2 regions of the Fictibacillus marinisediminis genome follow, and region 1 is predicted to be linked to the other one. Evidence: riboswitches for the same ligand, from Rfam matches in the RefSeq annotation. Region 1 holds a riboswitch; the other holds the start of a gene.

What was found. A riboswitch is a leader RNA that binds a small molecule or an ion and turns the genes downstream of it on or off. The one in region 1 is predicted to bind thiamine pyrophosphate.
Region 2: another riboswitch for thiamine pyrophosphate. It lies ahead of thiT (energy-coupled thiamine transporter ThiT); the one in region 1 lies ahead of thiC (phosphomethylpyrimidine synthase ThiC).

What each region holds. Positions count from the first base shown of each region.
Region 1 covers NZ_JAIWJX010000002.1:1,049,648-1,055,414, forward strand. The annotation lists gene LCY76_RS05805 (glycosyltransferase family 2 protein) at 1-851, opposite strand, end outside; TPP riboswitch at 1,059-1,170, shown strand; gene thiC (phosphomethylpyrimidine synthase ThiC) at 1,291-3,054, shown strand; gene LCY76_RS05815 (hypothetical protein) at 3,338-3,715, shown strand; gene LCY76_RS05820 (sugar phosphate isomerase/epimerase family protein) at 3,873-4,628, shown strand; gene LCY76_RS05825 (SDR family oxidoreductase) at 4,763-5,551, shown strand.
Region 2 covers NZ_JAIWJX010000002.1:1,875,539-1,881,305, forward strand. The annotation lists gene LCY76_RS10145 (Stp1/IreP family PP2C-type Ser/Thr phosphatase) at 1-156, shown strand, start outside; gene pknB (Stk1 family PASTA domain-containing Ser/Thr kinase) at 157-2,151, shown strand; gene rsgA (ribosome small subunit-dependent GTPase A) at 2,141-3,034, shown strand; gene rpe (ribulose-phosphate 3-epimerase) at 3,036-3,683, shown strand; TPP riboswitch at 3,708-3,815, shown strand; gene thiT (energy-coupled thiamine transporter ThiT) at 3,889-4,461, shown strand; gene LCY76_RS10170 (thiamine diphosphokinase) at 4,458-5,099, shown strand; gene spoVM (stage V sporulation protein SpoVM) at 5,198-5,278, shown strand; gene rpmB (50S ribosomal protein L28) at 5,428-5,616, opposite strand.

The sequences.
Region 1 (5,767 bases):
CATACGGCATCAGGTATGAAAGTAACCTTTTTGTTCTTATCACCAGAAATGTGGCGCTGAATCTTTAGAGTGATATCGATGTCTTCTCCAATCGTCGTCCGATAGCCGCCGACGTTGAGCAGCACCTGCTTTCTGAAAATACCAAATGCACCTGAAATGATTGAGAGCGCTCCAAACCTTGCATGGGAGACCTTCGTAATGTAGAAGGCCCGGAGGAAATCAAGCGCCTGTGCTCGAATCAGCAGGTTCGTCCCACGTAATGTCAGTCCTGAGGATGGATTCTTCGTTTTTGTCTGAAGCACATGAACCATGCCGCCAGCAGCGACCACATTTTGCTCTTCGAAAGTTTCATTGATGGCCGGCAGGGAATGGTCTGTCATGATGGTGTCTGCATCAAGTGTTACAACAAGTTCATTGCTAGAATACTCAATGCCTGCATTGAGCGCATCAGCCTTTCCGCCGTTCGTTTTATCAAGCACATAAATATTCGGATAAAGCTCGGACTTGTAAAATTCGATCACTTTCTTATGTTTTAGCTGATTGAGCGGGAGTTTTGAGCTTTCTTTTAGTTGTAATAGCTCATTAAGTTTTCCAAGTGTAGCGTCAGTTGAACCGTCATTAATATAAATGATATCTAACGAAGAATAGGTTAATGTTTTCATGTTTTCAACGGATGTTGCAATGATTTTCTCCTCATTGTAACAAGGAATGAGTATACTGACACTTTTTTCAAAAATCGGTTTTGGCCGATACCGTTTTTTCCTTTTTTTAAATAAGGGAAGGCAGTTAAAGGAATGAATGATTGGAAAAGCGATAGAAAGAGAGAAGAAAAAAAGTACTGCATATTCCACTATGATTGACCTCCTTTTATGCTTCGTTAAAGTAAATCATGACCAAAACACCTTTTCAATGGCAAACAAACAAGTTGAACTTTTCTGTCAATTGAAAGCCTATACATATTTTGGCGGCTAAACGACTACAGTGAATATATACCTGTGCCAAAAGACGGATTGTGCATGAAAAGCAGAGAAGCTATGATTACGTTGAAAACAGAATACGTTTTCTGCTAGGGGAGCCCGTCAGCCGGGCTGAGAGAAGAGAGAATAAGCTCTTTGACCCTTTGAACCTGATCTGGGTTATACCAGCGTAGGGAAGTAGGAGTCGAAGTCATATATACATATCGTATATTTTTCTTTGTCTATCCTATCGGGTTCTTCTTACTAGAACCCGATTTTTTTTATGCTGTGTGTAACTTTGGACTCAATTTTATAAAAATGAGGAGGAAGTTGCATGAACGTTCAAAATGAAAATCAAGTTTTGCTTAAATCACAGTTTCCAAACAGCTCAAAGGTGTATAAGACAGGATCCCGTCCGGACGTCAGGGTGCCAATGAGAAGAGTCAGTCTTTCGGAAACACGGAAAGCTGGAGGAGCCGAAGAGAATCCGCCTGTCGTACTCTATGATACGAGCGGTCCTTACACCGATCCGGCATATGAGGCAGATGTGAAAAAAGGCCTGCCTTTGCTGAGGAAAAAATGGGTGAAAGACCGGGACGATACAGAACAATATGAAGGCCGCTCGGTAAAACCTGAAGACAATGGCTACAGAAAACAGTTTCAGGAGTCGTATGTTTTTCGTCCTTTTAAGCCGATGCGGGCAAAAAGTAGCGGAAATGTTACTCAGATGCATTATGCGAAAAAAGGGATCATCACGCCTGAAATGGAATTCATTGCGATCCGGGAGGGGCTTGAAGCCGATTTTGTTCGAAGCGAAGTGGCGAGTGGGAGGGCCATCATCCCTGCCAACATCAATCACCTGGAACTGGAACCGATGATTATCGGAAAGAACTTTCATGTGAAGATCAACGCGAACATCGGAAACTCTGCTGTGACTTCGTCTATTGAGGAAGAGGTTGAAAAAATGACATGGGCTACCTACTGGGGAGCGGATACGATCATGGATCTGTCTACAGGAAAAGACATCCATACGACCAGAGAGTGGATCATCAGAAACTCTCCGGTCCCTGTGGGCACCGTTCCGATCTATCAGGCGCTTGAGAAAGTGAACGGGATAGCGGAGGATTTATCCTGGGAAGTCTACCGTGATACACTCATCGAACAGGCCGAGCAGGGAGTCGATTATTTTACGATTCATGCCGGTGTGTTGCTGCGGTACGTGCCATTAACGATCAATCGGGTCACGGGCATCGTTTCACGGGGCGGATCCATCATGGCGCAATGGTGTCTCGCTTACCATCAGGAAAACTTTTTATATACTCATTTCGAGGACATCTGCGAAATCTGTAAAGCGTATGACATCTCCGTCTCATTGGGTGATGGATTACGGCCCGGCTCGATTGCGGACGCCAATGACGAGGCACAGTTTGCAGAACTGGAAACGTTGGGAGAGCTCACAAAGATCGCCTGGAAACATGATGTGCAGGTCATGATCGAAGGGCCGGGGCATGTGCCGATGCATCAGATCAAGGAGAACGTAGATAAGCAAATGGAGATCTGCCATGAGGCGCCCTTCTATACACTAGGACCTCTGACGACAGACATTGCGCCTGGGTACGACCACATCACTTCCGCAATTGGGGCAGCTATGATTGGATGGTTCGGAACGGCGATGCTTTGCTATGTGACGCCGAAGGAACATTTGGGGCTGCCAAACAAGGATGATGTCAGGGAGGGTGTGATCGCATATAAAATCGCTGCCCATGCAGCAGATTTGGCAAAAGGCCATCCAGGAGCATTGAAGAGGGATAATGCACTCTCAAAAGCTAGATTTGAATTCAGATGGGAAGATCAGTTTAATCTTTCATTGGATCCTGAGAAGGCAAGGGGTTATCACGATGAAACCCTCCCTTCACAAGGAGCAAAAACCGCTCATTTTTGTTCCATGTGCGGACCGAAATTCTGCTCTATGAGAATTTCACATGATCTAAGAAATATGTCTGCACAAGAACTTTCGGGTCAGGAAAAAGATGTGAAGGAAGGAATGCGGGAAAAAGCCAAGGAATTTCATGACAATGGCTCGAATATCTATTCATGAGCACCATTTCTATCCTTCGTGAAAGAATTGCTCTGCTGGAAATGCAGCTGCAGGAGATTCAGAGAAAATGCCGCCACGTATTTCTCGAAACCTCAGACTCCGATGTACGCATCTGTGTGAGATGCAGCTATACAGAAAAAATCCTGTACAGGTTCCCTGTAGAAAGAGCAGTGGTGCCTGACAGCATTTACACGCATAAACGGTGCCTGGCACCCAAATAAAGCATAGAAAACACCGCTCTTTGGCAATGATAAGGAAAAGGAAGATTCAGGGAGGATTTATATTGGGTACAAATTGGCTGCAGACTACATTAAACTGGACTGAGCAAAGAGTGGGGCAAGCTTCTGATGGATTCAGGGAGATCCTCGGAAAGATCAAGAACGAGCCGGCGATGACGGTTACTGACCTGGCGACCTTCATCATGCTTCATCCTGAGACCCATAAAGAGAGAAGCGATTTTCTCGGACTTACGTATTACACTTATTCATTGCATCTGGGGAACGTTGATCTCCTTCTGGAAACAAGAGAAGGAAATGAGCATAAGGTTTTAGAATGCAGAGTAGATGAAAATAATCAGGTGATCTCCCATTACCGTTCCTATGATGCAAAGGCCAAAGAACGCTTGGCCATTCCGTTGGACATCAAACAATATCATAATTAGAGTGAGATTCCCGTCTGCCAAAAGGCAGACGGGTTTTTTACTGTGTAGCGTGTTATATTTTAAGAATATTTCAAAAAATATTGTATGAAGCAATAATATTTAATAAGATAATCTCGAGTCGTTTCGTGAAAGACTTTTAATAAGGGAGGATTTAGAAATGCATAAAAGAGGGTTGCAGCTTTACACGATAAGAGAGCTTTGTGAAAAAGATTTCATTGGCACACTAAAAGAAGTTTCATCGTGGGGGTATAATGGTGCACAGTTTGCCGGTTATTATGACACTTCAGCAAAGGTGTTAAAGCAGGCACTGAATGAGTATGATTTAAAACCGGCAGGCAGCCACATCGGACTCGATCAGCTTGAGGGAGATGCACTCAAACGCCAGATTGAATACAATCAGTTACTCGGAAACGACTTATTAATCCTGGCATATCTGATGGAAGAAAATCGGAAGAATATAGAAGATTATAAACGAGCAGCTGAGATTTTAAATAATGCAGGGTATTTATTGAATCGCGAAGGGTTGAAATTAGGGTATCACAATCATGATTTTGAGTTTGTTGATCATGGGGGTGCTGCAGGTTACGATATTTTATTGGATGAGACCGATCCCTCACTGGTTTCCTTTGAGTTGGATTGCTATTGGGCAGCCTATTCAGGCTATGACCCTGCTGAGTTTATGGAAAGGATTGGGAAACGTCTTGTTACTTTGCACATGAAGGACATGGCAGTAAAAGGCACCGAAAAACAAAGCACGATTTTAGGAAACGGAGAATTGGATTTACAATCTATCATCAAAAAGGGCAATGATCTGAATGTTTCATGGTACATTGTGGAACAGGAGCATTTTGAAAAAGACCTTGTCACTACTGCAAAAGAAAATGCCAGGGTTCTTGAAGAACTACTAAGCTAGAAAACCTTTTTGATAAAAAGTGGCTCCAACGAGTTGCTCAGCCTGAGCGGCTGGAAAGGATTCTGCATTTTTTATTATCCAGCAAAACCGAAATAAGCCGGTATATTAATAGGAAAAAGCGGAGGAGGTACATGATGAGTATATATAAGAAAGAAGAAGGAAAAGTGGCCATTGTTACAGGCGGCGGTTCAGGAATTGGACGAGCAGCAGCCTTGGCCATGGGGAAGGAAGGCTTAAAGGTTTGTGTGATGGATGTAAAAGAAGAACGAGCAGAAGAAGTGGCAGGGGAGATTAAGGATTCGGGCGGGGAGGCGATGGCTGCGGAAATCGATGTTTCCAACCCTCATGAGGTGCAGCGAGGAATAGAGCAAGCGGTACAGAAGTGGGGGAGGCTGGATGTTCTATTTGCCAACGCCGGGATTAACGGGACTCTTGCTCCTATAGAAAATTTGTCGCTTGAAGAATGGAACACCACCATATCCACCAACTTAAACGGCACCTTTTTAGCCGTTAAGCATGCTATTCCCTATATGAAAAAAGCGGGAGGAAGCATTGTGATCACGAGTTCCATTAATGGAAACCGTAAGTTTCACGGATTCGGGATGGCGGCATACAGTTCATCGAAAGCAGCACAGGTTGCTTTTATGAAAATGGCTGCTCTCGAGCTTGCCCGGTATAAGATAAGAGTGAATGCGATTTGTCCTGGTGCCATTAATACCAACATCGGAGAAAATACAGATGCAACCGAAGCGGTAAAGGAGATTACGATTCCGGTTAATTATCCAGAAGGAAACCAGCCCCTTGCACATAAGCCTGGGGAACCTGAACAAGTCGCCGATCTCGTTTTGTTTCTGGCGTCTGAACGCTCCAGTCATATTACAGGAACAGAAATCTACATTGACGGCGCTGAAACACTTCTATAAAAGAAAATGAAAGAGTACAAAAAGAGAAGAGCTGTCACTAGCTCTTTTTTAAAAAGGCTGTTTTCGTAACCTTTGTTGCTCTTAGGAGTGGTTGATTTCCGTTTCAGGCTGCTCGCTTTCCGCGGAGCGTGCGGTGAGCCTTACCGGCGCCAGCGCCTACTTTCTCGGCGCATAACGCCTGCAGGTCTCACCTGCCACGCTTCCCCCGCAGGACAA
Region 2 (5,767 bases), 830 kb from region 1:
GAAACGATGGAAAACATACTGAATGATGACAACCTCTCGTTGGAAGATAAAGCTGATCGACTTGTGAACCTTGCAAATGAGGCCGGAGGAGAGGATAATATCACGATTGGACTCGTCCATTATACGCCCCAGACACCGGAAAAGGGAGTAAGTTAAATGATTGGCAAGCGTATAAGCGGCCGCTATAAGTTGCTTGAAGTCATCGGTGATGGCGGAATGGCAATCGTATACCGTGCCAAGGACTTAATCCTTGACCGGGATGTTGCGGTTAAAATACTTCGATCAGAGTTTTCAGACGACGAGGAGTTCATCAAACGATTCAGAAGAGAGGCTGAAGCGGCAACAAGTCTCGCCCATCCTCACATCGTAAGCATATTTGATGTGGGAGAGGAAAATAACGTGTACTTCATAGTCATGGAGTATGTAAAAGGGAAAACATTAAAACAATACATCAGGGATCATGGCCGCCTGTCTGTTGAAGAATCCATACAGATTATCAGGCAGATTGCCTCAGGAATGGTTGCAGCTCATGAGCATGGGATCATACACAGAGATATCAAGCCCCATAATATCTTAATTGATGAGAATGGATTGGCAAAAGTTACAGACTTTGGGATCGCTCTCGCCATCACATCCGCAACGATTACCCATACAAACTCAGTGCTTGGATCGGTCCATTACTTCTCTCCGGAACAGGCGCGAGGAGGAGTGGCCAATGCAAAATCGGACATCTATTCCCTAGGTGTTGTGCTGTTTGAAATGCTGACAGGCAGGGTTCCCTTTACAGGGGAATCACCGGTATCCGTAGCACTCAAGCATCTTCAGGAGGAAGTTCCCGAGCCAAGGAAAATCAATCCGGAAATTCCACAGAGTGTTGAAAATATTATTCTTAAAGCACTGACAAAAAATCCGGTGTACCGGTATGACAGTGCTCTTGAAATGATGGACGACCTGGACACGGCTCTCTCTCCTCACCGTCTGCATGAGCAGCGGTGGAGCAATTTTGATGATGCGGCAGATGCTACACGGGTCATGCCTCCGGTATCCATGAACAAAGCAGTCGAAAAGCCGGTTGCAATATCAAAAGATACCACAAAGCCTCCGCCAAAAAAGAAGAAAAAAAGTTGGTGGCTTGTACTGCTGATTTTACTGCTTTTGCTCGCAGGTGCTGGAGCGGCTGCCTTTGTGGTCATGCCTGGTTGGTTTAAAGTGAAAGATGTTTCTGTTCCCAATGTTATCCATAAAGATTACGAATACGGGTTTGAACGGCTCGCAAAACTCGGTTTTAACGTCGAACGGAAAGAGCGCTACGATGAAGATGTGGAACAGGGGAAAATTATAAAACAGGATCCTGATCCCCATTCTATGGTTAAAGAAGGCAGCACGGTTACACTTTTTGTTTCTAAAGGCTTTAAGAAAGTGGACATGCTGGATCTTACCGGAATGAGTGAAGATGCTGCACGAGACCTCTTAAACGAAAGAGGCTACGATAGCAAGAACATTGAGACCATACCGGTGGAATCAGAGGAAACGCCTGAGGGTGAGGTCGTCTCACAGAGCCCGGATAAAGGGGAAAAAGTCAATCCGAGCGAAATACAGGTGATTCTTCGTGTCAGTACTGGCCCGCCTTCGATTCAGCTTGAGAACTTATCAAATTCCTCGAAAGAAGATGTTGAGAAATACATCTCGCAGGAAGGGCTTAATGTCAACTTTACAAAAGAGTACTCTGATACCGTAGAAGAAGGAAAGGTCATCTCGCAAAAACCTTCACCTTATACGAATGTCAAAAAAGGTTCTACGGTTGATGTCGTTATTTCAAAAGGCAAAAAACCAGAACCGAAGCCCAAACCAAAGCCTGATGTTCAGGAAGACATCACATTTAATAATAAAATAACAGTTGAAGTTTCAAAGGGTGATGAGAATAAACAGTTCCAGGTCAGAATTGTTTACAGCGATGCCAAAGAGGAAAATGCTGTTTTCGTAGAAGAAGAAATTTCCCAGACGAAAGAGTATATGGTGCCTTTGACCGTCTCGCCGGACCATGATGCTTCCTATACCGTTTATTTAAATGGGAAAGAGCAGGCATCAAAAACATTTAATTATCAAGATGCGAAGGAAGGTAAATTCAAAGGAGCGAACAATGGACAATAAGACTGAAGGCAGAATTATTAAATCAGTCGCAGGATTCTATTATGTACAATACAATGACAAAGTCTTTCAATGCAGAGGCCGTGGCAATTTCCGTAAAAAGAAAATTACGCCTGTGGTCGGAGATTGGGTCGTATTTGAATCCTCCAACCCGACAGACGGATACATTATGGATGTTAAGGAAAGAAAGAACGAGTTAAACCGGCCGCCAATTTCAAATGTTGACCAGGCAATTCTCGTTTTCTCTGCCGTCCGGCCGGAATTTTCAAGTTCACTGCTGGACCGTTTTCTTGTTCATATCGAAGACAATGGCATTCAGCCGGTGATCTGCTTTACGAAGATGGATTTGATTGAAAGTGCAGAGTATCAGAAGGAAATCGAAAATTACATCGCTGCTTATAAGAAGCTCGGATATGAGGTCATTCCAACCTCTGCGATGTCGCTGGCCGGTATGGAAGACATCAAACCGATATTTAAAGGAAAAACGAGCGTCTTCGCAGGACAGTCCGGGGTAGGGAAGTCGTCTCTCTTGAATGCGCTGATGCCTGAACTCATGCTGGAGACGAATGACATATCAGATCATCTTGGACGCGGAAAGCATACAACGAGGCATGTTGAACTCCTTCCTTTTGAAGGGGGCTTGATCGCAGACACTCCTGGATTCAGCTCATTGGACTTTGTAGAAATTGAAACCGAAGAGCTCTCCTACAACTTCCCTGAGATGAAACAGAGGGTATCACAATGCAAGTTTCGCGGCTGCACTCACAGCTCTGAACCGAAATGCGCAGTAAAAAAAGCAGTGGAAGAGGGAGAGATCCCATCGTTCCGCTATGATCATTATCTTGAATTTTTGCAGGAAATCAAGGATCAAAAACGGAGGTACTAACATGATAAAAGTTGCGCCTTCCATTCTTTCCGCAGACTTTTCAAAGCTCGGTGAAGAAATTAAGGCAGTGGAAGAAAACGGTGCTGATTATATCCATATCGATGTGATGGATGGGCATTTTGTGCCGAATATTACGATGGGGCCTTTAGTCGTTAAAGCCATCAGGCCGCTCACTGAACTGACATTTGATGTACATTTAATGATTGAAAACCCTGACCGGTATATCCCGGAGTTTGCAAAAGCAGGTGCTGATATCATTACTGTTCATGTTGAAGCATGTCCGCACCTTCATCGGACCATTCAATTAATTAAAGAGCAGGGAAAAAAGGCAGGGGTCGTATTAAATCCTGCTACTCCTGTTGAAACCATTCAGCATATTTTGGCTGATATAGACCTTGTGCTCATCATGTCTGTAAATCCAGGCTTTGGTGGACAATCCTTCATACACACTGTGCTTCCTAAGATTGAAGTATTATCTGCGAGGATCAAGGAGCAGGGCTTGAACGTTGAAATTGAGGTAGACGGCGGCGTGAACGCAGAGACTGCCCGTCTTTGTGAGAAAGCTGGAGCTACCGTATTAGTAGCGGGATCAGCCATTTATGGGCAAAAAGACATAAAGGGTGCAATCCGTACCATTCGTGGTGTATAATATATAATAAGTATAATTGAAAAAAGTAACCACAGGGGGAGTCCCAAACAGGGGCTGAGAGGGGAGTACACTCCCGACCCTTTGAACCTGAAGCAGGATCATGCCTGCGTAGGAATGTGGAGTCGCAGTTGTTAACGATAAGCAACCGTCATTCACATGCCGGTTGCTTTTTTCTTTTTATTAAAGATGTTTGGGGGAGATTGATTTGAGTAAAAAAATTATGTTTTTGACTGAAGTGGCGATGATGTCAGCGTTGGCCATCATACTTAGTTTTGTTCAATTTAAAGGGCTTTGGGCAAATGGAGGCTCAGTTTCATTGGAGATGCTGCCAATCTTTTTAATGGCATTCCGCCGAGGGGTCCCTGGTGGAGTATTAACTGGTCTGATTGTCGGGATGGTAAAGATCCTGGTTGATGGAACCGCAGGATACAATCCCGCAGGTTTGATCCTGGATTACCCTCTCGCGTTCCTATTGGCTGGATTTGCCGGGGTGTTTAAAGTCAGTTCGGAAAGCCAATCTAAAAGGAGGATCTCAGCGATTGTGGCAGGCATCGCCTTCGGAAGCCTGCTCCGTTTGGCCTCCCATGTTGTATCAGGAGTCATATTCTTTGCATCATACGCCCCAAAAGGCATGAACCCTGTGCTGTACTCCATTGTGTATAATGCTTCATACATGATCCCGGTTGCTTTGATCACTGCAGCTGCTTTTATTTTCTTGACAAAAACAGCACCGCGGCTGCTGCATAGGACCGATCCAAGAGTTGTTAACGCGGCATGAAAATTATCATTTTAGCAGGAGGTCCGGAAGAAAGGCAGCCGGACCTCTCTTTATTTGCCGGCGAAAAGGCAGTCTGGGCAGGTGTTGACCGCGGCGTATTCTACTTGTTGAAAAAAGGAATCATACCCGGCTGTGTATTTGGAGATTTCGATTCTGTGAACAGCAGTGAGCGTGAATGGATGGCTTCATTTAACCTTCCTTCTTTTGAGTATGACAGTGAAAAGGATAAAACTGATCTAGAGCTGGCCCTTGAATGGGCACTGGGGCAAAAACCGGAACAGATCCTGCTGCTGGGTGTTACGGGCGGGCGCCTGGATCATGAACTGGCCAATATCCAATTGCTCCTTCATGGACTCGAAGCCGGAATTAACATTGAAATATGGGACAGGCAGAATAAGATTGCCTTATCAGCACCAGGACCGCATATCATACAACAAGAGCCTGAGTTCTCTTATGTCTCTTTCCTTCCATTTAACGGGCCTGTTACCGGCCTGACTCTGACAGGGTTCAAATATCCGCTTCAGGATCAATACTTGCCGATGGGTTCTACTCTCTGCATTTCCAATGAGCTTGTAAATAAAAGTGGTACTTATTCATTCTCGGGCGGCATATTAATGTTGGTAAAGAGCCATGATTAATATTTTATGCGTCGGGCCGCATGGTACTATTTTTATAAAAGCGAATATATTTATTAGGGAATGTCTTATTTTTTCAAAGGGCCTGGAGGAGGGGTATGATGAAATTTTACACCATTAAACTGCCTAGGTTTTTAGGAGGATTTGTACGTGCGGTTTTAGGTTCATTTAAAAAAGGATAATCACTTCCATCCAAAAGAAAAAAGCACCCATCAAGGGTGCTTTTTTCTTTTCAAGAAGTGTTGTCCCGTTCCAGCGCTTGTCGGACCTTGCAGCCCGCTTGCGCTTTTCCAAATAAAAAACAACGGGGATGCCGTTGTTTTAAGAGCGATTAAACGCGTTCAACTTTTCCGGATTTAAGGGCACGTGCAGAAACATAAACACGTTTAGGCTTCCCGTCAACCAAGATGCGGACTTTTTGAACGTTTACTCCCCAGCTCTTTTTAGATTTGTTCAATGCGTGGGAACGCTTGTTTCCTGTTTTAGGTCCTTTACCAGTAACGTAACATTTGCGTGACATAATTGTACCTCCTTTATAACAGTAAAACTGTATCATATCAGTCGTATGTTAAATACTAACCTATAGTAGCATGACCACTTAAGAAAAGCAACAAATGATTTTTCGTATTTCAAGTAAAAAGGCTTGACATGGCTTTGTGACTATTGTCAAA